Linked DNA regions of Sphingobium yanoikuyae. The protein of the gene in region 1 binds, or shares a complex with, the protein of each later gene. Links are inferred from orthologs where the notes say so. Each region holds a gene or a part of one and is shown in the gene's direction. Other genes may lie near its edges.

Region 1 (12,031 bases):
AATGATCGTGATGATGCTCATGGTCATGCGCGTCACCCGCGCCGTGGATCGCCTCCAGCACATCCTCCAGCCGTGCCGGATCGCCCAGCGCCAGCACATGGCCTTCGCTGTCGGCGGTCAGTGGCTCGCCATTCCAGTCGCACATCAGGCCGCCCGCGCCCTCGACCACCGGCACCAGAGCGGCGAAGTCATAGCTTTGCAGCCCGGATTCGATGACGATGTCGAGGAAGCCCGAGGCCAGCAGGCCATAATTATAGCAGTCGCCGCCATAGACCGGCCCCTGCCGCGGCGATCCGCCCGACACGGCGCCGACCAGCGCCATATAATGGGGCACGTCACCTTGCGCGAACAGATGCGGGCTGGTGGTGGCGATGCCGGCGCCTTCCAGCGCCTTGCAGGCGCGGGTGCGCACCGGCTTGCCGTTGAAGGTGGTGGGCTGGCCGCTCATCCCGGCCCAGCGTTCCTGCGCGATCGGCTGGTCGATGATGCCGATCGTCGGCCAGCTGCCTTGCGTCAGCGCGATCAGCGTGCCGAAGATCGGCCGCCCGGCGATGAAGCTGCGCGTGCCGTCGATCGGATCCAATATCCACACCCGCTCGGCATCGGTGCGGACCGATCCATATTCCTCGCCGATGATGCCGTCGTTCGGCCGTTCCTTTTCCAGGATCGCGCGGATCGCGGCTTCGGCGGCGCGGTCGGCCTCCGTCACCGGCGACTTGTCGGCCTTGATCTCCAGATCGTAGCGCGCGCGGAAAAAGGGGCGGATGGCGGCGCCGGCGGCGTCGGCAAGGCGGTTGGCAAGGGCCAGGTCATCGCGGGTCGTCATGCCCCTTCGCCTAGCCGGTCGGCGCGCGCTAGGCTAGAGCCCGATCATCTGAGGGGGGAGCGCTTGCCGCCTTCATCGATGGCGGGGATCGGGCGCTATTCTGTGATTCTGGGCCTTGATTCACACGTCGGGCCGGTTCAGCCTGAAGCGATCAAGGTCCAGACTTCGCCATCCTGATTCACCGAAGGCCCGATTCACCGAAAGGAGAGAGGAAAGATGCCCGGTTCACCCGTCATCCCGTGCCTGCGCTATGCCGATGCGCCCGCCGCCATCGATTTCCTGTGCGCCGCCTTCGGCTTCGAGCGGCATGCCGTCTATCCCGACGATCTCGACAACAGCATCATCCATCATGCCCAGCTGGTGCTGGGCGAGGGCATGGTGATGCTGGGCAGCGTCAAGGATATGGAGGGCGAGTCGCTCTACACCTGGTCGACGGTCCGCGACCTCGGCGGCATCACCGCCTGCGTCTACATGGTCGTGCCCGATGTCGACGCCCATTGCCTCCATGCCCGCAACGAAGGCGCGGTGGTGGTCGACGAACCGCATGACAATCCGGGCTATCCGGGGCGCGGCTATACCGCGCTCGATCCCGAGGGGAATGTGTGGAGCTTCGGCAGCTATGATCCCTGGGAGCCTATCCCCGAAGACGGTGATTAAGCTTTTGGAAACCGTGCCGTTCTAGCCTCCCAAGGGAAAGGGGGCCGTCATGGCGCTGGTTGGCTGGATCTTGAGCTTCATCTGCCTGTTCGCGGGCCTCGCGCTGCGGCAGGACATGCCGATCGGCGGATCGGTGGCGATCTCCAACATCCTCGTCGTCTTCGCCCTGCTCGCCTGCCCGATGGTCTGGCGCGACCTGCCCTTGGGCATCTCGCGCGGCCAGCGCATCGTCTCCGGCCTGGCCCTCGTCTTCGCCCTGCCGATCATCCTGTTCCCGACGCACTGACGTCAAATACGACAACGCCGGCCGAGCGAGGCTCGACCGGCGTGGGTCTGTGACCGCCAAAGGACAGGCAACCGACCGGCTGCCTCCCCCCATTGTCGCGATCAGTCGAACAGGCTCGACACCGAGCTTTCGTCGGCGATGCGCTTGATCGCTTCGCCCAGCAGCGGGGCGATCGGCAGGTGGCGGATGCGCTTGGCATCGTTCACCGCATCGGTGCCCTGGATCGAGTCGGTGATGACCAGTTCCAGCAGTTCCGACGCCTCGACACGGGCGACCGCACCGCCCGACAGCACGCCATGGCTGACATAGGCGACGACTTCCTCGGCGCCCTGTGCCTTCAGCGCGGCGGCGGCGTTGCACAGCGTGCCGGCCGAATCGACGATATCGTCGATCAGGATGCAGAAACGGCCCTTCACGTCGCCGATGATGTTCATCACTTCCGACTCGCCGGCGCGCTCGCGGCGCTTGTCGACGATCGCGAGCGGGGCGTTGTCGAGCCGCTTGGCGAGCGCACGGGCGCGCACCACGCCGCCGACGTCGGGCGACACGACCATGATATTCTTGTCGCCGAAACGGGCCTGGATATCGGCCGACATCACCGGGGCGCCGAACAGATTGTCGGTCGGGATATCGAAGAAGCCCTGGATCTGGCCGGCATGGAGATCGACCGAGAGGACGCGGTCGGCGCCGGCGGTGGTGATCAGGTTGGCGACCAGCTTGGCGCTGATCGGCGTGCGCGGGCCGGGCTTACGGTCCTGGCGGGCATAGCCGAAATAGGGGACGACGGCGGTGATTCGCTTGGCCGACGCGCGCTTGAGCGCATCGATCATGATCAGCAATTCCATCAGATTGTCGTTGGTCGGATAGGCCGTCGACTGGATCACGAACACGTCTTCGCCGCGGACATTCTCATGAATTTCCACGAAAACTTCTTCGTCGGCAAAGCGGCGGACGCTGGCCTCGGTCAGGGGGATTTCGATATAGTCGGCGATGGCGGCCGCGAGCGGCTTGTTCGAATTGCCGGTCATGAGTTTCATGGCGAAAATCCCCAGGCTAATTGGCGTGACGAATTGATGACGATGCGCGAAACGCGGCCCCTTTAGCGGCGCATGTCCCATGTGGAAAGGCGCTTTTGCGCCCTGCGACAAAATGGCCCCCGCATTTTCAGAACACGCGCGAAGCGGGTGTTCGGTTCGAAAATGCGGCATCGGAAAACAGAGCATTTTCGCAAATAGGCAAAATGCTCTAGGGCGCGGTGCATGACCGACAAACTCGTGATCGCGCTCGCCCAGATGACCCAGACGATGGGCGACCCCAGGGCCAATGCCGACGCCATGCTGGAATGGCGCGCCCGCGCCAAGGGCGCGGACCTGATCGTCTATCCCGAACTGCAACTGATCGGCTATCCGCCCGAGGATCTGGTGCTCAAGCCTGCCCTGCTCGACCAGGCCAATTATCATCTCGACCGGCTGGCGCAGGAAAGCGCCGATGGCGGCCCGGCGATGCTGGTCGGCACCGTTGTCGCCTCACAGGGCGTGCTGTTCAACGTCGTCGCCCTGATCGAAAATGGCGCCGTCACCGCGATCCGCCAGAAGCGCGAACTGCCCAATTACGGCACGTTCGACGAAAAGCGCCTGTTCGCGCCCGGCCCGCTGCCCGCGCCGATCGAGTTTCGCGGCGTGAAGATCGGCGTGCCGATCTGCGAGGATATCTGGTTCCCCTTCGTCACCGCCCATCTGCGAGCCGAGGGCGCGGAAATATTGATCAGCCCCAATGGCAGCCCGTTCGAGGTCGACAAGGATGATCGCCGCCTGAACGTCGTCGCCGGCACCCGCGTGCGCGAAACCGGCCTGCCGCTCGTCTATCTCAACCGCGTCGGCGGCCAGGACGAACTGGTGTTCGACGGCGCCTCCTTCGTCATGAACGGCGACCTCTCCATCGCCCAGCAACTGCCCGACTGGGAAGAAAAGCTGGTGCTGACCCAGTGGGAGAAATGGGACGGCCAGTGGGTCTGCCTGCCCGGCGAGCGTCATGCACTCGATCCGCGCCCGGCCGACATCTATAATGCGATGGTGTTGGGCCTGCGCGACTATGTGAACCGCAACCGCTTCCCCGGCGTCGTCCTGGGCCTGTCGGGAGGCATCGATTCCGCCTTGTCCGCCGCCGTTGCGGTCGATGCGCTGGGCGCCGACCGGGTGTGGTGCGTGATGATGCCCTCGCGCTTCACCAGCCAGGAAAGCCTGGATGACGCGGTTGAATGCGCCCGCCTGCTCGGCGTCCGCTATGACACCATCCCGATCGAACCGGCGGTTTCCGCCTTCGACACGATGCTGGCCCCGGTGTTCGAGGGCAAGGCGCGCGACCTCACCGAAGAGAATATCCAGTCGCGCATTCGCGGCCTCACCCTGATGGCCCTCTCCAACAAGTTCGGCCATATGCTGCTGACCACCGGCAACAAGAGCGAGATGTCGGTCGGCTATGCCACCATCTATGGCGACATGGCGGGCGGCTATTCGGTGTTGAAGGACGCGTACAAGACGACGGTGTTCGACCTCTGCCGCTGGCGCAACGACAATATGCCCTCGCTCGGCGAAGGCTTCGGCCCGGCCGGCCCGGTGATGCCCGAACGCGTCATCAGCAAGCCGCCCAGCGCCGAACTGCGCGACAATCAGAAGGATGAGGACAGCCTGCCGCCCTATGAGGTGCTGGATCCGATCCTCTATGGCCTGGTCGAGGAGGAATTGTCGGTGGCCCAGCTGGTCGAGCGCGGCTTCGACAAGGCGGTCGTCACCCGGATCGAGCATCTGCTCTACATCGCCGAATATAAGCGTCGCCAGTCGCCGCCCGGCGTGAAGCTGGGTATCCGCAATTTCGGCCGCGACCGCCGCTACCCGATCACCAACGCCTTCCGCAGCGTATAAGTAATTCAGGCCGTTCGGTTCGAGCCGCTTCAAGCGTGTCGAGAAGCGTCGTCGAGAACTGTTCTCGACAAGCTCGAACCGAACGGGTTCAGGACCGGATTTATGACCGTCATCACCCGCTTCGCCCCGTCGCCGACCGGCCATCTCCATGTCGGCAATATCCGCGCCGCGCTCCATAACTGGCTGTGGGCGCGCAAATCCGGTGGCCGTTTCCTGCTGCGCCTCGACGACACCGATCTGGAGCGCTCGCGCCCCGAATATGCGGACTCGATCAAGGCTGATCTGCGTTGGCTCGGCCTCGACTGGGACGGCGAGGAAAAACAGTCCGAACGCTTCGCTCTCTATGAAGCGCGGTTCGCGGCGCTCAAGGCCTCGGGCCATGTCTACCCCGCCTATGAAACCCAGCAGGAACTGGAACTGCGCCGCAAGGTGCTGCTGGGCCGCGGCCTGCCGCCGGTCTATGATCGCGCCGCCCTGGCGCTGACCCCGGATCAGATCGCCGCTTATGAAGCCGAAGGGCGCACGCCGCACTGGCGCTTCAAGCTCGATCATGAGCAGCCGATCGTCTGGACCGACCTGATCCGTGGCGAGCAGCGCTTCGACCCCAAATTGCTGTCCGACCCGGTGATCCGCCGCGCCGATGGCTCATGGCTCTACATGCTCCCCTCGGTGATCGACGATGTCGACATGGGCGTCACCCATGTGCTGCGCGGCGAGGATCATGTCTCCAACACCGCGACCCAGATCCAGATGTTCAGCGCGCTCGGCGCGTCGCTCCCTGCCTTCGCGCACGAAGCGCTACTGACCGGCAGCGAGGGCAAGCTGTCCAAGCGGCTCGGCTCGCTCGGCGTCGCCCATTTCCGCGAGATCGGTCTGGAGCCGGCCGCGATCGCGTCGCTGCTCGCCCGTCTCGGCAGCTCGCAGCCGATCGAGCCCTTCGCCGACCGTGCGCCGCTGATCGAGACGTTCGACTTCGCCCATTTCGGCCGCGCCCCCGCGCGCTTCGACGAAGCCGAACTGGCGAGCCTCAACCAGAAGATCGTTCACGCGCTTCCTTATGAAGCGGTTGCCGACCGCCTGCCCGCGGGCATGGACGCCGCCGCCTGGGCCGCGATCCGCCCCAATCTGGAGACGGTCGCGGGCGCCGCCGACTGGTGGCAGATCGTCACCGGCCCGATCGACGGGCCGGAGGTAGCCGATGAAGACCGCGATTTCCTCGCCGCCGCCCATCGCATCCTGTCCGCCGTCCCCTTCGACGCCGACATCTGGCGCACGCTGACCGGCGCACTCAAGGAAGAAACCGGCCGCAAGGGCAAGACCCTGTTCCAACCCCTGCGCCGCGCCCTCACCGGCCTGGACCACGGCCCCGACATGGGCCAACTCCTGCCCCTGATCGGCCGGGACGAGGCGTTGAAGAGGCTGGCGGTGGCCGGTTGATCGGGTTAGGCTGGCCGGACCGGACCATTCTGGAGGCCAGCCTGATGCGTTATGCTCTCATCCTGTCGTCCGGCCTGCTGCTCATGGGAGCCGCAGCGCCGTCTGCTTCCTATAATATCTTTCCCGAACAGGCGGTGATGAATGCCGCGGCTGTCGCCCCCGATGGGGTGAAGGGGGTGTTCGAGCTGCCCGTCCGCGCCGCTGGGCGCCAGGGCGGCTGGTTCTATCTTAATTCTCAGCAGGATTATCGCGATCCCCGCAACCTGACGATCGCCATTCCCGGCGCCATGGCCGATGCACTGGCACAGCGTTTCGGTGCGGAACTCGATCAATATCTGACGGGCAAGACCATCGCGGTCCGCGGCGAAGCGAAGCGGGTGAAAATTCATTTTCTGGCGGATGGCCGGCCGACCGAAAAATATTATTATCAAACCCATGTGCGGCTGACCGATCCCAGCCTGCTGACGGTGGAGGGCGAACCAGTCCGTTACTGACCGTTCAGGCGGCCATCATCTCCAGCGCCTTGCCGACGGCCAAGATCCCCTCCGGCGCTGCGGCGAAGCCCATATGGGTGCAATCGACCTCGATTGCGCGGTCGCGCTCGCCGGCGCGGCCTCTTGCGCATTCGGGCAGGATCACGCCGTCGCGCTGCGACCAGAGTGCCACGGTCGGCACCGGCGGCTTCTCCTCGCGGGTGCAGGGGAAGGGGGGCGTGTCGACCGGGAAGCCCGACACGAGCTGATAGAGGCGCCAGGCATGGTTGGCGCGCGGATCGCCGGAAAAGGGCGTACCCATCGTTACCACGCCGCCAACCTTGGATCGCGCGAACTTGGCATATTCGCGCGCATAAAGGCCGCCCAGGCTCCAGCCGACCAAAGTCACCGGCTTGCCACTTGTCCGGCGGATCGCATCGACGCGGGCGTCGATCTTCTCCAGCGTGTCGGCGCGCGGTCCGAAATTGCGGCCCATGTCCCAGCCATGCGCCTGATAGCCCGCCGCGTTGAGGATCGCGCGCAGCGGCTCCATGCGATGTTCCGACGCCATCAGGCCGGGCACCAGCAGGACGTGTCGCCCGTCGCCGCGAATCGCGCGGCTCAGTTGTTCGGCCTGGGCCTTGGTCCGGTTGATGTCGAACGGCACCGAGGCATTGCCCAGCAGATGCGACAGCGACGGGCGCGCGGACGCGCGCGGACCGCTGGCAAGGCGGCCCTTCCAGAAGCTGGCAATGGCATCGGCATAGGGTGGCACGAGAGACTCTGTCCTGAACCGGGCGGAAAAGGTGACATTCTCGTGACAAACGCAGGGTGCGTCCATGGGTTTCATCGCAAGCGATGAACGGTATGTCTCAGGAAATGAAGCTCAGGGGGCGAGGGGCGATGTCTGGGCGACGCTGGCGCCCTCGGTCGTGCGTAGCTGGCGCGGCTCCAATATCGCCGCCGTCTCAATCAGGTCGAGTGCCCGGCGCGCCTCCAGATAGCGGCGGGCGTATTGCATCCAGCGATCGGCCGCCGCGCGATCGGGCATGCGCTCCACTTCGGCCAGTGCCGCGCCGACCCGGCTGGCGTCGATATAGCGCAGCGCCCGCTGCATCGCCATTTGCGGCCGCGGCGAGGGGGTGGAGGATTTGCGGATGATGATCAGCTCGCGGGCCTCATGCTCGAAGCTGTCCCACCAGCTGGCATCGGCCGGCGGGGACGTGACGCGATCGGCGACATCGACCAGGCCGGCGCGCAGGTCGGCGAGCGTCACCGGCTCGCGCGCGGCATTGATGATGGTGGCGACGGCGCGGGGCTGGGCCTGGCCGAAGCGCAGCCGCAACTGCCCCTCGACATAGCCGAGCGGGGCGCCGGTATCGAGCGCGCGGCGGGCGGCAAAGGCGACCAGCAGCCCTTCGGCGCGCGCGGCATTGCCCGACGCGGCCTGCGCCTCGACGGTGATGCGGTTGAGCCGCTCCTCCAGCTGGATCACGCGGGCGTCGAGCATCTGCGCGGCATCCGCCGTCAGCGGACGGCCCGACGGGATGGCGTTGCTGCCCAGCAGCGGCGCAGGCAGGGCGGGCGCCGCCGCCTCGTCCTGGCCCCAGCGCCGTTCGATCTGCGGCATCGCCCAGATGGTGACGCCGATGCCGATCAGAAACGCGAACAGCAGCAGCACGGGCGTCAGCCAGGATGTGCGTCGGCGCGCGGGCGGCGGCGTTTCCTGCTGAATTTCCACACTCTCCTGCTCGTTCATCAAGTCTCTCTCGTTTGCGACCGCGGTTTCATTCGCACAATCGACGGGCGAGGGCCAGTACCGCCGCATCATTGGGTGCGTCGGCGGCCTGCGCGCTGCCCCATCCGCTGCCGCAGGCGGCAAGCGCGGCCGGGCTTATCGCCACCACGTCGCTGGTTGCGCGCTGATTTTCGGCTAATATCTCCGCCAACCGGGCGCCGGCGGCCGCAGAATGGACCAGCAGCACGCCACCGCTCAGGTCCAGCGGATCGCAGGGCAGGGGCATCATCCGATAGACCGGCGCGCGCGTCACCCGCAGCGGCCCCGCGTCCATCGGCGCCACCGCCTCTCCCGACAGGTGCAGCAGTGTGCGGTGCCCGTCGGCCGCGATCCGCGCGGCGATCGCGCTGGCATCGCCATGCCCCGCGACCGGATCGGCAAATCCCGCTTCCCGCAGCGCCTCGGCCGTCGCCGCGCCCACGGCATAGGTCGGCAAGGCGCGATAGGCCTGCAGCGCAACCCCGCCGAATCGCACCGTCTGCGCGCTCGTCACCAGCAGCGCATCGAAATCCTCAGCGGGTGGCGGCGTCCAGGCCAGTGCCTCGGCCGCGAACAGCGGACACAGCCGCACCGCCAGCCCCATGGCCATCGCCTTGTCCGCCGTCCTGCCGGCGCCGGGCGCGGGCCGCAGGATGATGAGCGGTCTCACCCCTCGAACAGGCTGCGCAGCGCTGGGCTTGCCCGCTCCAGCAGGCCCCGGCCGATCGCCTCGGCCGCGTCGAAATCGCCGCGCGCCAGCCGTGCCTCGTCCCGCACCGTCTCGTCCCCTTCCGGGCTGATGATCTCGGCGCGCAGGTGAATCTGCCCGCCCTCCAGCAGCGCCAGCGCCGCGATCGGCGAATGGCAGGTGCCGCCCAGGCCCCGCAGCACCGCGCGTTCAGCCATCACGCAATCGAATGTGTCGCGATGGTTGATCGCCGCCAGCCAGCCCCGCATGGCGTCATTGTCGGCCAGCGTCTCGATGCCGACCGCCCCCTGCGACGGCGCCGGCAACATGGTGTCGACCTCGACCGTGGCGCCAATGTCCGCCTGGCCCAGCCGGTCGAGCCCGGCGGCGGCGAGCAAAGTCGCATGGGCCTCGCCGGCTTCCAGCTTGGCCAGCCGGGTGGCAACATTGCCGCGGAACAGGATGATCTGCGCATCGGGGCGCAGTCGCTTCACCTGCGCGGCGCGGCGCGGCGAACTGGTGCCGACGATCGGCTGCGGCGGCAGCGCGGCAAAATTTTCCGCGCCGACCAGCCGGTCGCGCACATCGGCGCGCGGCAGCATCGCGGCAATGCGGATCGCATCGGGTCGGATCGTCTCGACATCCTTCATGCTGTGGACGGCGCAGTCGATCTCGCCCTCTGCCAGCGCCCGGTCCAGCTCCTTGGTCCACAGCGCTTTTCCGCCGATTTCCGCCAGCGCCCGGTCTTGGATCCGGTCGCCGCTGGTCTGGACGATGACGGTGGTGATGGCGTCCTGATCCCAGCCATGGGCGTCGCGCAGCGCCTGCGCGGTCATATGGGCCTGAGCCAGCGCAAGCGGCGATCCCCTGGTGCCAAGGCGCAACGGTCGTTCGGGTCTTTTCATAAGCGGCTTGCTCTAATGGCCACGGGCACTAGATGGAAGCGGCAATGACCATCATCCTCGGCCTGGAATCAAGCTGCGACGAAACCGCGGCGGCGCTGGTGACGGCTGACGGGCAGATATTGGCCCATCGCCTCGCCACGCAGGAAGACGCGCACCGCCCCTATGGCGGCGTCGTGCCCGAAATCGCGGCCCGCGCCCATGTCGAGGCTTTGGCCCCGCTGGTCGAGGCGGCACTGGCCGACGCAAAGATGACGCTGGCCGATGTCGATGTCATCGCTGCCACCGCCGGCCCCGGCCTGATCGGCGGCGTGATGGTCGGCCTTGTCACCGGCAAGGCGCTCGCCCATGCCGCCGGCAAGCCGCTGGTCGCGGTCAATCATCTGGAGGGGCATGCGCTCTCGCCGCGCCTCGCCGACCAGAATCTGCAATTCCCCTATCTGCTGCTGCTGGTGTCGGGCGGCCATTGCCAACTGCTCAGGGTGGATGGCGTCGGCCAGTATCGCCGCCTCGCCACCACGATCGACGACGCTGCTGGTGAAGCCTTCGACAAGACCGCCAAGCTGCTCGGCCTCGGCTTCCCTGGCGGTCCGGCGGTGGAAAAGGCGGCGGCGCAGGGCAATCCGCGCGCCGTGCCGCTGCCGCGTCCGCTGGTCGGCACCGATGAACCCCATTTCTCCTTCGCCGGCCTCAAGAGCGCGGTGATGCGCGCCGCGCAGTCGGGCCAATATGCGGTGGAGGATATCGCCGCCAGCTTCCAGCAGGCGGTGATCGACTGCCTGCTCGATCGCACCCGCCGCGCGCTCGCCGCGAGCGAAGGCGTGACCGCGCTGGTCGTCGCTGGCGGCGTCGCCGCCAACCAGTCGGTGCGTGGAGCATTGACCACGCTGGCGCAGGATCATGGCCTGCCCTTCGTCGCGCCGCCCTTGTGGCTCTGCACCGATAATGCGGCGATGATCGCCTGGGCCGGCGCGGAGCGCTATGCGGCCGGCATGACCGACGATCTCACCATCCCCGCCCGGCCGCGCTGGCCGCTCGATCCGACGGCGGAAAAGGCGCGTGGAGCAGGAGTGAAGGCATGAAGGCGGGAGTCATCGGAGCAGGCGCCTGGGGCACCGCGCTGGCGCAGTTGCTGGCGGCCGACGGGCAGGATGTGCGCCTCTGGGCGCTGGAAGCCGATGTGGTCGACGCGATCAACGGCGCCCATGAAAATCCGCTCTATCTGCCCGGCCTGCCGCTTTCGCCCTCGATCCGGGCGACCGGTGTCCTGTCGGACCTGGCCGATCGCGACCTGATCCTGGTGGTCAGCCCGGCCCAGCATCTGCGCAGCGTCGTGGCGCAGGCGCCGGCCGGCGTGCCGTTGGTCCTCTGTTCCAAGGGGATAGAGGCGGGCACCGGCCTGTTGATGTCGGAAGTCGCGGCGCAGGCGCAGCCAAGCTCGCCGATCGCTGTCCTCTCCGGCCCGACCTTCGCCCATGAAGTGGCAAAGGGCCTGCCGACCGCCGTCACCTTCGCCTGCGCCGATCCGGCGCTGGTCGAAAAGCTGGCGGCGCGCATCGCCCGGCCGACCTTCCGCCCCTATCTGTCGGATGATGTCGTCGGCGCGGAAATCGGCGGCGCGGTCAAGAATGTGCTCGCCATCGCCTGCGGCGTGTCGGAAGGGGCCGGCCTCGGCCTCAATGCGCGCGCCTCGCTCATCAGCCGGGGCTTTGCCGAAATGACCCGCTTCGGTCTCGCCCGCGGCGCCCGCGCCGAAACGCTGGGCGGCCTGTCGGGCCTGGGCGATCTCGTCCTCACCTGTTCCTCCACCAATTCGCGCAACTTCTCGCTCGGCAAGGGGCTGGGCGAGGGGCAGGCCGCCGCCGACCTCCTCTCCAACCGTCGCACCGTGGCCGAAGGGGCGCACACCGCGCCGGTGCTGCGTGATGCGGCCCGCGCGGCCGGCGTCGAAATGCCGGTGGTGGAAGCCGTCTGTGCCCTGCTCGGCGACGCCGCACCATTGGCACAGGTCATCGACGCGCTGCTGGCGCGTCCGCTGCGGCCTGAATAAGCATCGCCGCGACA
Region 2 (11,760 bases), 2.1 Mb from region 1 along the record:
TAGGTGACCCGCAGTTCGGGATAGCAGAAGCGCCGGTCGGCCCGCGCCTCGGGCGGCGGGATGCTGCCGTCGCGGGCATAGGCACGCATGGCCTCCCGCAGATTTTCGATGGATGTCTGATAGATGGCGTCGAGTTGCGCGACGATCGCTGTGCCGATGCTCTGTGTCATCACCTCTTGCTACCGCACTTGTGTGACGGAAGGAAGATGCCAGCGAAACAATCGCGCGCCCGACCGATCCGGCCGGGCGCGCGACCGGAAAATTCAGAGCTGTTCGAGCATGAAGTCAGCCGAGGAGACCTTGAAGTCGCCCGGTGCTTCGACGTTCAGTTCCTCGACGACACCGTCCTTGACGATCATCGAGAAGCGCTGGCCGCGCTCGCCAAGGCCGAACTTGCTGCCGTCCATGGTCAGGCCCACGGCCTGCGCGAAGCTGCCATTGCCGTCTGCCAGCATGGTCACCTTGTCATCGGCGCCGGCCGACTTGCCCCATGCGCCCATGACGAAGGCGTCGTTGACGGCGGTGCAGGCGATTTCATCGACGCCCTTGCCCTTGAGGGCCTCGGCCTTTTCGATGAAGCCGGGCAGGTGCTTGGCCGAGCAGGTCGGCGTGAAGGCGCCGGGCACCGAGAAGAGGGCGACGGTGCGGCTCGCGAAATAATCATCCGAAACAACCTGTTCGGGGCCGTTTTCGGTCATCTTCGTGAAGGTCGTGCTGGGAAGGCGGTCACCCTTGGCGATGGTCATATCTTGTCTCCTGGCCTGTGGCGTCGCGGAGTTCGTTGCTCGCGCCTTCGCTGTCAAGGGTGCGGGCGCGGAATATGGCACGATGCCCCTTTGTCGCGACGGTCGCCGATTGGCATCGTCGCGATTGTGCCTATATTCGCTGGCATGACCGATCCGCGCTTTTTTGGCGGCCGCTTCCTTCTGGCATTGCCGGGCATGGAGGATGAGCGCTTCGACCATTCCGTGATTGCGCTGTGCGTGCATGACGAGGATGGAGCGCTGGGTATTTCCCTGAGCGAGGAGGTCGAGGGGGTCGGCTTGCGCGATCTGCTCCAGAGTTTCGATATCGACGCTTCGGCCATTCCTGACCAGCCCGTCCTGAAAGGCGGACCGGTGGAGCCGCGGCGCGGCTTCGTGCTGCATTCGCTCGACTGGGCCGGGCAGGATATGGTGCAGTCCGGGCCGGACTGGGGCCTTTCCGGCTCGCTCGACATATTGAAGGCCATTGCCGAAGGACGCGGCCCGAGCCGCTATCTTGTCGCGCTGGGCTATGCGGGCTGGGGCGCAGGCCAGCTGGAACGGGAAATGGCCGGCGAAAGCTGGTTCCTGGCCGAGGGCGATGCGGCGCTACTGTTCGACACGCCTGCGCACCGCAAATGGCGCGCCGCCTATGCCGCTGCGGGGGTCGATTCGGCCCATCTGGTGAGCGGCGGCGGGTCGGCCTGACTTTTTGATCCGTTGCGCTGTCGATTTCCGGCCGTTTCAGGGACAGAACAACAACAGCCATTGGCCGCTTGTTCTGGCATCGTAACTGAACCGTTTAGGGTAAATTCGCCTTAACCATAGCGCGATAGATTGCAGCAATCGGTTCCGCTCATTCTCCGTCTCTGGGGAATATGCGGGGTTATTTCATGAAGAAGATTATCTGTGCGGCGCTTGCCGCAGCGATGCCACTCGCGCCGGCGTCGGCGGCGACCTGCTGGAAGAAGGATCATGTCGAGGCGGCACAGGTCCGCAATTTCGAGATGATGCTGATGGTGTCGGCGCTTCGCTGCAACACGAGTGCCTATGATTTCCTGCCGGCCTATAACCAGTTCGTGCGCGACAAGCGGGCGGCGCTGGTCGAGGTGAATGACGCGCTGCGCAGTCACTTCGCGGATGTTGCGGGGCTGGAGGGCGGCCTCGATGCCTATGATGATTATGTGATCATGCTGGCGAACAGCTATGGCGCGGGTGCCGGCGGGCTGGAATGCCGGGATCTCCAGGCGATCCAGGCGGCGGCCAATGCGGTTCCGGCCAATCGGGCTGCGATCTGGAAATTGTCGGAATCTGCCGGCATCGCGCCGCGGATCGATGCGCCCCAGTGCGACATGGCGATCGCCCTCGCCAATGATCTGCTGGCCGACGAAGGCGTGAGTGGCGGCTCGACGGGTCGATCCATCGCTATGGCCGAAGGGGCAGCGCGCCTGCCGTCCGCACAGGTTCGGGGTCCGGTCAATTAACACATAAAGAAAACTTTATATTGAGTTGCCATGCTTGGCGGCGATTGGTAAAGCCCGACCATCGCCGCCGCCTTCCTTATGCCGGCGGCCGGTCAATTTCTAATGATGGAGACAGGCTCGTGGCCACCGTACCCGCTGACAAGGCGCAGGATTATGTGATCGCCGATATCGGCCTTGCCGCCTTTGGTCGCAAGGAAATCGAGATCGCCGAAACCGAAATGCCCGGCCTGATGGCTCTGCGCGCCGAATTCGGTGCGTCGCAGCCGCTCAAGGGCGCGCGCATCACCGGTTCGCTGCACATGACGATCCAGACCGCCGTGCTGATCGAGACGTTGACCGCGCTGGGCGCGCAGGTCCGCTGGGCGACCTGCAACATCTATTCGACGCAGGACCATGCCGCCGCCGCGATTGCCGCGTCGGGCGTGCCGGTCTTCGCCGTCAAGGGTGAAAGCCTTCAGGAATATTGGGACTATGTCGAGCGCATCTTCGACTGGCACAATGACGACAGCGGCGTCTGCAACCTGATCCTCGACGATGGCGGCGATGCCACCATGTTCGCCCTGTGGGGCGCCCGCGTCGAAGCTGGCGAAGAGCTGTTCACGCCGTCGAACGAGGAAGAGGAAATCTTCTGCGCCGTGCTGAAGCGCGTTCTGGCCGAGCGTCCGGGCTTCCTGACCAAGACCGTCCAGTCGATCAAGGGCGTGTCGGAAGAAACCACCACCGGCGTGCATCGTCTGTATGAACTGTCGAAGAAGGGCAAGCTGCCTTTCCCCGCGATCAACGTGAACGACAGCGTCACCAAGTCGAAGTTCGACAACCTCTATGGTTGCAAGGAATCGCTGGTCGACGCCATCCGTCGCGGCACCGACGTCATGCTGGCCGGCAAGGTCGCCTGCGTTGCCGGTTTCGGCGACGTCGGCAAGGGTTCTGCTGCCTCGCTGCGCAATGGCGGCGCCCGCGTTCTCGTGACCGAAATCGATCCGATCTGCGCCCTGCAGGCCGCGATGGAAGGCTATGAAGTCGTGACGATGGAAGAAGCCGCGCCGCGCGCCGACATCTTCGTCACCGCGACCGGCAACGAAGGCGTCCTGACCGTCGATCATATGCGCGCCATGAAGAATATGGCGATCGTGTCGAACATCGGTCACTTCGACAGCGAGATCGAAATCGCCGGCCTCGCCAACATGAAGTGGACCGAGATCAAGCCGCAGGTCGACGAAGTCGAGTTCCCCGATGGCAAGAAGATCATCGTCCTGTCGAAGGGCCGCCTGGTCAACCTGGGCAACGCCACCGGCCACCCGAGCTTCGTGATGTCGGCCAGCTTCACCAACCAGACGCTGGCGCAGATCGAACTGTGGACCAAGAGCGAGATCTACGGCAACGACGTCTATGTCCTGCCCAAGCATCTGGACGAGAAGGTCGCCGCGCTGCACCTGGAAAAGCTGGGCGTGAAGCTGACCCAGCTCAGCCAGCGTCAGGCCGACTATATCGGCGTGCCGGTCGAAGGCCCGTTCAAGCCGGACCACTACCGCTACTAAAAATTGAAAAAGTGGGAGGGCCATCCTCCCCCTTTTACCTTATCCGATGCCCGGACCATGCTGTGCCGGGCATTCATCATATCTGGGCGCTTTCCGCCGGCGCCAAGTTGCGTTAGGCCCGTGGCCATTGGTCTGTATGAACGATAAACAACTGGTCGCGAACGGGATGGGAATGGCGCAATGGGGTCTATGAGCCCGCTTGCCACTTTGTTGCTGGGCACGGTGATGGCCGGCTGGCTGGGGGCTGCGATATGGGCGCTGATCACGGGTCAGCGCATGCGCCGCGCAGGGATGCAGGCGCAGGGCAAGCTGGATCGGCTGACGACGCTGCTCGCGTCGGCGCCGGCTGCGCCCGTCATCATTCATCCCGACGGCCGGATGGAGGCCGCCGACCGGCTGGGCAAATGGCTGGGCCGGGACCGCGTGCCGACCTTCGTGTCCGAACTGACGGCGCCCGATGGCGGGCTTGAGCCGGCCGATGCCGCTGCACTGGGGCGCGAGATCGGCGCCGCACAGAAAGCGGGTAAGAGTTTTTCGCTGCCGATCCGGGGCAGCGGTTCGTCGCGCACGCTGCTGGTTCGCGGTGCGCCAGCCGGGCCGGCGCTGGCCGCCAATGGCGGCGTCGTGCTGTGGATCTTCGACGCGACCGACAGCCAGGCGGAAATCCAGGCGCTGAGCGCGACCGTCGGGCAATTGCGCGAGGCGCTGGAGGCGCTCGCCGGACTGGTCGAGGCCGCGCCCTTCCCGATGTGGCACCGCACGCCCGACCTGCGCCTGAGCCTGGTCAACAGCGCCTATGTCCGTGCTGTCGATGGCGCCGGCGCCCATGACGTGATCATGAACGGCACCGAACTGGTCGAGAATGTGAACGGCTTCAGCCCGCAGGACGCCGCGGCACAGGCGCTCGACGAAGGCAATTCGCTTGCCCGTATCGTTCCGGCAACGATCGATGGCGAACGGCGGACGATGCGCGTCGTCGACGTGCCGCTGGGCGCGGCCGGGGTCGCAGGTTTCGCGATGGACCAGCATGAACTGGAACAGGCGCGGGTCGAGCATCGTCGGCTGGAAGCGGCGCAGCGCGATCTGCTCGATCGGCTGTCGGCCGGTGTTGCGCGCTTCGGTCCCGACCGGGCGCTGCGTTTCTGGAACCAGCCCTTCATCAGCCTGTTCGGCCTGAAACAGGAAGCGCTCACGGATGCACCGCTGTTCGAGCGCGTGCTCGATCAGATGCGCGATGCGCGCCGGCTGCCGGAAAATCGTGACTTCCCGGCCTGGCGCGCGGAACGGCGGGACTGGTTCCTGTCGCCTGATCCGCTGGAGGAAAACTGGCTGCTGGTCGATGGCACGCATTTGCGCGTCTATGCCCAGCCGCTGCCCGACGGTGGCCTGTTGCTGATCTTCGAGGACCGGACCGAACAGGTGCAATTGTCGAGCGCCCGCGACACGCTGTTGCGGGTGCGGACGGCGACCTTCGACAATCTGTTCGAGGCGATCGGCGTCTTCTCGTCGGATGGGCGCCTGCATCTGTGGAACAGCCGTTTCCGCACCATCTGGGACATCAGCGAAGAGGCGTTGGGCAAGCATCCCCGTATCGATGAGTTGATGCGTGCCGTGCAGAGCCGGCTTGCCAAGCCGCAGCAGAGCAATCTGGTGCGCGAACTGGTCCGCGCGGCAACGGTGGAGCGCAAGCAGCGTGTCGGCCATGTCGGCTTTGCCGACGGGCGCATCTTCGAATTTGCCGCCATTCCGCTGCCGGATGGCAATGCGCTGTTCACTATGCTGGATGTCACCGACAGCCGGCGGGTCGAACAGATGCTGCGCGACCGCAACGAGGCCCTGGAACAGGCCGACAAGGTCAAAACCGCCTTCGTCACCAACATGAGCTATGAGTTGCGCACCCCGCTGACGACCATCGCCGGCTTTGCCGAGATGATGAGCGCGGGCTATGCAGGCGAACTCAGCGACAGCGCGGTCGAATATGTGAACGGCATCCTGCAGAGCACCGGGCGCCTGTCGATGCTGATCGACAATGTGCTCGACCTTACCCAGGGCGAGGCCGGCACTTTGCCGATTGAACGCAGCGAGGTCGATCTGGCGGCGCTGGTGCGCGCCAGCGTCGCGCGCATCGACGCCGAGGCGAAGGCCAAGGGGATCGATCTTTCCGTCACCCTGCAGGATACGCTGGGGGTGATCCAGGGCGATGCGCGCCGGATCGGTCAGGCGGTCGATCATCTTCTGGAAAATGCGGTGCGCTATTGCGGCTCCGGCGCACGGGTGTTGCTGCATGGCGATGGCGGCCCCGATCTCGCCCGCCTGGTCGTGTCGGACAATGGCCCTGGTATCGATGCCACCCGGCAAGCCACGATCTTCGATGCGATCAGCCGTGCCGAGCAGAATCGCAAGGGCGCGCGCGCGACGATTGGCCTGCCGCTCGTCAAGCAGTTGGCGCAGGCCCATGGCGGCACGTTCGAACTGGTATCGGAGCCGGGTCAGGGAACGATGGTCGTGATCGAGCTGCCCCGTGGCTGAGCTGGATATGATCCTGGAGGGCGAGGGCGCCCAACTCGATCTGGGCCGACGGCTCGCGAGCCATGTCCGCATCGGTGACGTCATCGCGCTGGAAGGCGGCCTCGGCGCCGGCAAGACGACGCTGGCGCGGGGCCTGCTGGAAGGGCTTGGTCTGGAGGGGGAGGCGCCCAGCCCCAGCTTCGCGATCGTCCAGCCCTATGACATTCCCGATGTCCGCCTGCCGGTCGCCCATGTCGATCTCTACCGGCTTGACGATGCGGAGGAAGCGGCCGAGCTGGCGCTGGACGAATATCTGCAGGACAGCCTGCTAGTCATCGAATGGCCCGACAGGCTGGGCGATGGGCTCTGGTCGCACGCCCTGTTTCTGACCATCATGGTCGAGCCGGATGGCGCACGGCGCTTGACAGCGCGCGTGCCCGACGCTTGGACGGACCGATGGTCACAGATATGATCCCCCCCGCAACCGCCCCCGCTTTCCTCACGCAGGCGGGTTGGGATGGCGCCGCCATCGTTCCGCTTGCCGGCGATGCCTCCTTCCGTCGTTATTTCCGCGTGGTCGACGGCGGCCGCCGTGCCGTGCTGATGGACGCGCCGCCGCCGCATGAAGATCCGCGTCCGTTCATCGCGATTGCTCAGCATCTGCTGGGTCAGGGCTTTGCCGCGCCGGCAATCCTGGCGCAGGATCTGACGCAGGGCCTCGTCCTGATCGAGGATTTTGGTGACGAGCGCCTGAAGGAGCATGTCGAGGAGGATCCGGCGGGCGAACTGGCGGTCTATCGCCGCGCGATCGATCTGCTGGCCGACCTGCACAAGCTGCCCGCAGCGGATGTCCCGCCCTATGACCGCGCGGTCTATCAGCGCGAGGTCGGGCTGCTGACCGAATGGTATTGCCCGGCGCTGGGGCTGGACGTCGATGCCGAAGCCTATCATGCGGCCTGGGACGCGGTGCTGCCGATCGCCGAACAGTCGGCAAGCCCTGTCGTCACCGTGCTGCGCGACTATCATGCCGAAAATATCATGTTGATCGACCGGCCCGAAGTGCGCGGCCTGGGTCTGCTCGATTTCCAGGACGCGCTGGCCGGCCATCCGGCCTATGACCTCGTGTCGCTGCTGCAGGATGCCCGGCGCGACGTGTCGCCGGAACTGGAGGCGGCGATGCTGGCCCATTATCATGCGGTCGCCAATCCGCCGGCCGATTTCGACGCTGCCTATGCGGTGCTGGGCGCCCAGCGCAACGCGAAGATCATCGGCATCTTCACCCGCCTTTGGAAGCGCGACCACAAGCCGCGCTATCTGTCCTACCTGCCGCGCATGTGGGGGCTGCTGGAACGCGATCTCGCCCATCCGGCGCTGGCGCCGGTGAAGGTCTGGTTCGACGCCAATATCCCTGCCGACAAGCGCCATCATGCGCTCGCGGAGTTTGCCCAGGCATGATCGATACCGCCATGCTCATGGCAGCAGGACTCGGCAAGCGGATGCGCCCGCTGACGGCGACCCGTCCCAAGCCGCTGGTGAAGGTCGCCGGCAAGGCGCTGATGGACCATGCGCTCGATCGCCTGGCGGCCGGTGGCATCAAGACCGTGGTCGTCAACGTCCATTATCTCGCCGATACGGTCGAGGCGCATCTCAAAACGCGCAAGGACATGGACTTCCGCATTTCCGACGAGCGGGCCAAGCTCCTGGAAACCGGCGGAGGGCTGATCCACGCCAGGCCACTGCTCGGCGACAAGCCGTTCATCTGCGCCAATAGCGACAATCTCTGGATCGACGGCCCGGCCGAGACGCTGGGCATGATGCAGCGGCTATGGGATCCCGAACGGATGGACGCGCTGCTGCTGCTGGTGCCGCTGGCGCGGGCCAATTGCCATAGCGGACCGGGCGATTTCCATATGGACGCCAATGGCCGCCTGACGCGGCGCAAGACCGCCCATGTCGCGCCGTTCGTCTTCACCGGCGTACAGATCCTTTCGCCCCGCCTGCTGGTTGATCCGCCGGCGGATGTCTTTTCGACGAACATCTTCTGGAACCGCGCGATCGAGGCCGGACGCCTCTATGGCGCGGTCCATCAGGGGCTATGGTTCGACGTGGGCACGCCGCAGGCCATTCCCGTCGTGGAGTCGATGATCGCCCATGGGTGACCGGGCCAAGCCGGCGCTGTACACCATCCCGGCGCACCGCGCCTTCGCCGACGCGCTGGTCGCCGGCATATTGGCGCAGCAGGGGAGCGATCCCGTCCGCCTGGCGCAGGGCATGATCCTGTTGCCCAGCAATCGCGCCGTCCGTGCCGTGAGCGACGCCTTTGTCCGCCGGGCCGAGGGCGGCCTGCTGCTGCCCCGTCTGGTCGCGCTGGGCGATCCGGAACTGGGCGAGGAAGTGGGGGGCGCGCTCGATCCGCTTTGGGAGGGCGATGCCGTTCCCGCGGCCATCCCGCCGATGCGACGACAGATGATCCTGGCGCGCATGGTGCAGGATGCCGGCGGCGCGGCGGATGCTGGCCAGGCGCTGCAACTGGGGCAGGCGCTCGGCGCTGTGCTTGACCAGATGCAGGTGGAGCGGGTGCCGCTCGATGCGCTGTCGAAGCTCGACCTGATCGAGGGGCTTTCGAGCCATTGGGAAAAATCGCTCGATCTCTTTTCCATCCTGATCGCCCGCTGGCCGGCAGAACTAGCGCGGCTGGGCCTCATTGACCTGGCCGACCGGCGCAATCGGCTGTTCGACCGGGTCGCAGCGCGCTGGAGCGAAGCGCCACCACCGGGGTTCATTGTCGCGGCCGGCATCAGCGCCGCCGCGCCGGCGATCGCCGGGCTGCTGCGGCGGATCGCCGAACTGCCCAATGGACAGGTGGTGTTCGCCGACCTCGACCAGAATTTGGACGAGGACGCCTGGGCCGCGATCGGTCCGTTCCCGCCCGATCCCGTCACCGGCCGCAGCGCTGCGGGACATGAGACCCATCCCCAATATACGCTCAAGCGCCTGCTCGACCGGATGAGCGCGAGCCGCGAGGATGTCGCCCAGTGGCGTTGGGGCAGCGAGCATGATGCTCGCGCCGTGCGCGGCCGCAATATTTCCAACGCGATGCTGCCGCCGCGCCTGACCAGTCGTTGGCGCGACCTCAAGACCGCCGACCGCTCGCTCGCCGGGGTCGAAGCGCTGGAGGTGGCGACGCCGGGCGAGGAAGCGCAGGCCATCGCCATCGCGCTGCGCGAGGCGCTGGAAACACCCGAACGGACCGCCGCGCTGGTGACGCCGGATCGGCAGCTGGCGGTGCGCGTCTCCGCGCATCTGCGCCGCTGGGGCATAGAGGCCGACGACTCCGCCGGTCAGCCGCTCTCTCGCCTGCCGCCCGGCACCTTGCTGATCGCGATGGCGGAGGCCGCGGCCGAGCGTTTTGCGCCGGTCGCGCTGCTGACCCTGCTCAAGCATCCGCTGGTGATGCGCGGCGAAATGCGCCTGCCCTGGCTGGAGGGGGTGCGTCAGCTCGATCTGCTGCTGCGGGGGCCGCGGCCGCAGGCGGGGCTGCGCGGCATCGACCTGCTGCTGGAAGCGCGTGAGGGCGAGGACCGGCAGAAGGAGCTACGTGCGCAGGCCCGCGCCTGGTGGCCCTGGGCGCGCGATCTGCTCGAACCGCTGGAGGCCGCCTTCGCGCTCGCGCCCGATCTGGCCGGGCAATTGGCGGCCGTGCGCGAACAGGCCGGGGCGCTGACCAATGACGCGCTCTGGGCCGGGCATCAGGGCCATGCCGCCGCCGACCTGTTCGCCGAGATGGAGGCCGCCGCGACCGAAGGGCCGCGCCAGGCCGATATCCGATCGCTGCCGGCGCTGCTCGACCATATGCTGGGCGGCGTGTCGGTGCGCCCGCCACAGGGCGGCCATCCGCGCATCGCCATATTGGGTCTGGTCGAAGCGCAGCTGGTGCAGGCGGACCTGATGATCCTGGGCGGCCTCAACGAAGGCAGCTGGCCGGGCCTGCCGTCGCCTGATCCCTGGCTGGCGCCGCGCATTCGCCGCGAACTGGGTCTGCCGGGTCTCGAAACCCGGATCGGCCTTGCCGCGCATGATTTTGCGAGCGCGCTCGGCGCCCCGCATGTCCTCATCACCCGTGCCCGGCGCGGCAGCGGCGGCCCGGCGATCGCCTCGCGCTTCTGGCTGCGGCTGAAGGCGATGGCCGGGCCGCAATGGAAGACGGCCGATCGCTATCGCCTGCTGGCCGACGCGCTGGACCTGCCACCCAGCCACCGGCCGTCCGCCCGCCCCGCGCCGGTGCCGCCGCTCGCCGCCCGGCCGACCCGCATTCCGGTCACCGATGTCGACCGGCTGAAGGCCGATCCCTTCGCTTTCTATGCCCGACGCATCCTGAAGCTCAATCGCCTCGATCCGGTCGATGCCGATGCCGGACCGGCCTGGCGCGGCACGGTCGTGCATGAGATATTGGAGCATTGGGCGCAGGGTGGCAGCCGCGATCCGGCCGATCTGGAGGCGCGCGCCCGCGCCATGTTCGCCCGGCCCGATGTCCATCCGCTGCTCCGGGCCCTGTGGCAGCCGCGCCTGATCGAGGCGATCCGCTGGATCGCGGCCGAAGTGGCGAAGGATCAGGCCGCGGGCCGCCATATCCTGGCGGTGGAGACGGAAGGGAAGGCAGAGATTGCCGGCGTATTGCTGACCGGCAAGGCCGACCGGATCGACCGCATGCCCGACGGCAGCATCGGCATCGTCGACTACAAGACCGGCAAGCCGCCCAGCGCGCGACAGGTACGCGGCGGCTATGCGCTGCAGCTCGGCCTGCTCGGACTGATCGCTGAATCCGCCGATGGCGCCTTTCCGGGCGTTGCCGGTGCGCGGGTGGCGGGCAGTTTCGAATATTGGTCGCTGGCCAAGAAGGGTGACGCCTTTGGCTATCGCGAGAGCCCGGTCGACCCGATGGGCAAGCGCGACAAGATCGTCACCGCCGATTTCACTGCCTTCGTCTATGACCAGTTCCGCGACGCGGCCGAAACCTGGCTGACCGGTGCTGCGCCCTTCGCTGCGCAGGTCAATCCGGAAGTGGCCAATTATGGCGATTATGACCAGCTGATGCGGCTGGAGGAATGGTATGGGCGCGACGATGGCTAAAGGCTCCAGCCCTTTGCAACCGCTGGCCGGCGCGCAGGCGCTGGCCGCCGCGCCCGACGCCCATGTCTGGCTGTCGGCCTCCGCCGGCACCGGCAAGACCCATGTGCTGACCGCGCGTGTCTTCCGCCTGCTGCTGCAGGGCGTGCGGCCGGAAAACATCCTCTGCCTGACCTTTACCAAGGCCGGCGCGGCGGAAATGGCCGACCGCATCCATGATCGGCTCGCCACCTGGGTGCAGGCCGAGGAACGTGATCTGTTCAACGATCTGGAGGCGCTGGGCGAGGAAAGCGGACCGGAGGCGCGCGACCGCGCCCGCCGCCTGTTCGCCGAAGTGCTGGAATCGACCGGCGGCGGCCT

Evidence for each region.
Region 2: the proteins of tsaD (region 1) and tsaE are in contact, whole or in part, in a crystal structure (PDB 6N9A), measured with the Thermotoga maritima proteins. The link is inferred for Sphingobium yanoikuyae from one-to-one orthologs. Residues at the interface, in WP_004082750.1 of Thermotoga maritima: Cys10, Asp11, Arg49, His50, Leu82, Gly84, Gly135, Gly136, Glu154, Thr155, Leu156, Asp157, Asp158, Ser159, Glu162, Asp165, Lys166, Arg169, Leu170, Tyr175, Lys213, Thr214, Leu217, Tyr218, Gln221, Arg222, Asn324; in WP_004082108.1 of Thermotoga maritima: Leu37, Gly38, Lys46, Lys57, Val59, Lys60, Ser61, Thr63, Phe64, Thr65, Leu66, Met67, Val69, Pro71, Tyr82, Arg83, Leu84, Asp86, Asp88, Phe89, Asp93, Ile128, Asp130, Glu131, Arg134.

Annotation. Positions count from the first base shown.
Region 1 is NZ_CP053021.1:4,100,179-4,112,209, reverse strand. What follows is about bases 9,051-12,031. They hold tsaD (tRNA (adenosine(37)-N6)-threonylcarbamoyltransferase complex transferase subunit TsaD), read left to right. Parts: upstream 9,051-10,014; coding sequence 10,015-11,049; downstream 11,050-12,031. Other genes in these bases: HH800_RS19790 (NAD(P)H-dependent glycerol-3-phosphate dehydrogenase), read left to right, coding at 11,046-12,017; hemC (hydroxymethylbilane synthase), read right to left, coding at 9,051-9,970. Also shown: HH800_RS19850 (inositol monophosphatase family protein), read right to left, coding at 1-826; HH800_RS19845 (VOC family protein), read left to right, coding at 1,043-1,483; HH800_RS19840 (hypothetical protein), read left to right, coding at 1,533-1,769; HH800_RS19835 (ribose-phosphate pyrophosphokinase), read right to left, coding at 1,871-2,806; HH800_RS19830 (NAD+ synthase), read left to right, coding at 3,029-4,690; gltX (glutamate--tRNA ligase), read left to right, coding at 4,793-6,127; HH800_RS19820 (hypothetical protein), read left to right, coding at 6,172-6,621; HH800_RS19815 (esterase/lipase family protein), read right to left, coding at 6,626-7,375; HH800_RS19810 (hypothetical protein), read right to left, coding at 7,487-8,359; HH800_RS19805 (uroporphyrinogen-III synthase), read right to left, coding at 8,388-9,047; more of hemC, read right to left, coding at 9,044-9,050.
Region 2 is NZ_CP053021.1:1,968,244-1,980,003, reverse strand. The notes cover bases 5,314-8,023. They hold tsaE (tRNA (adenosine(37)-N6)-threonylcarbamoyltransferase complex ATPase subunit type 1 TsaE), read left to right. Parts: upstream 5,314-6,301; coding sequence 6,302-6,745; downstream 6,746-8,023. Other genes in these bases: HH800_RS09840 (nucleotidyltransferase family protein), read left to right, coding at 7,725-8,023; HH800_RS09845 (aminoglycoside phosphotransferase family protein), read left to right, coding at 6,742-7,728; HH800_RS09855 (sensor histidine kinase), read left to right, coding at 5,314-6,294. Outside these bases: HH800_RS09880 (AMP nucleosidase), read right to left, coding at 1-170; HH800_RS09875 (peroxiredoxin), read right to left, coding at 264-746; HH800_RS09870 (YqgE/AlgH family protein), read left to right, coding at 891-1,451; HH800_RS09865 (hypothetical protein), read left to right, coding at 1,622-2,227; ahcY (adenosylhomocysteinase), read left to right, coding at 2,347-3,765; more of HH800_RS09855, read left to right, coding at 3,946-5,313; more of HH800_RS09840, read left to right, coding at 8,024-8,432; double-strand break repair protein AddB, read left to right, coding at 8,425-11,403; double-strand break repair helicase AddA, read left to right, coding at 11,384-11,760. UniProt on the Escherichia coli protein: Required for the formation of a threonylcarbamoyl group on adenosine at position 37 (t(6)A37) in tRNAs that read codons beginning with adenine.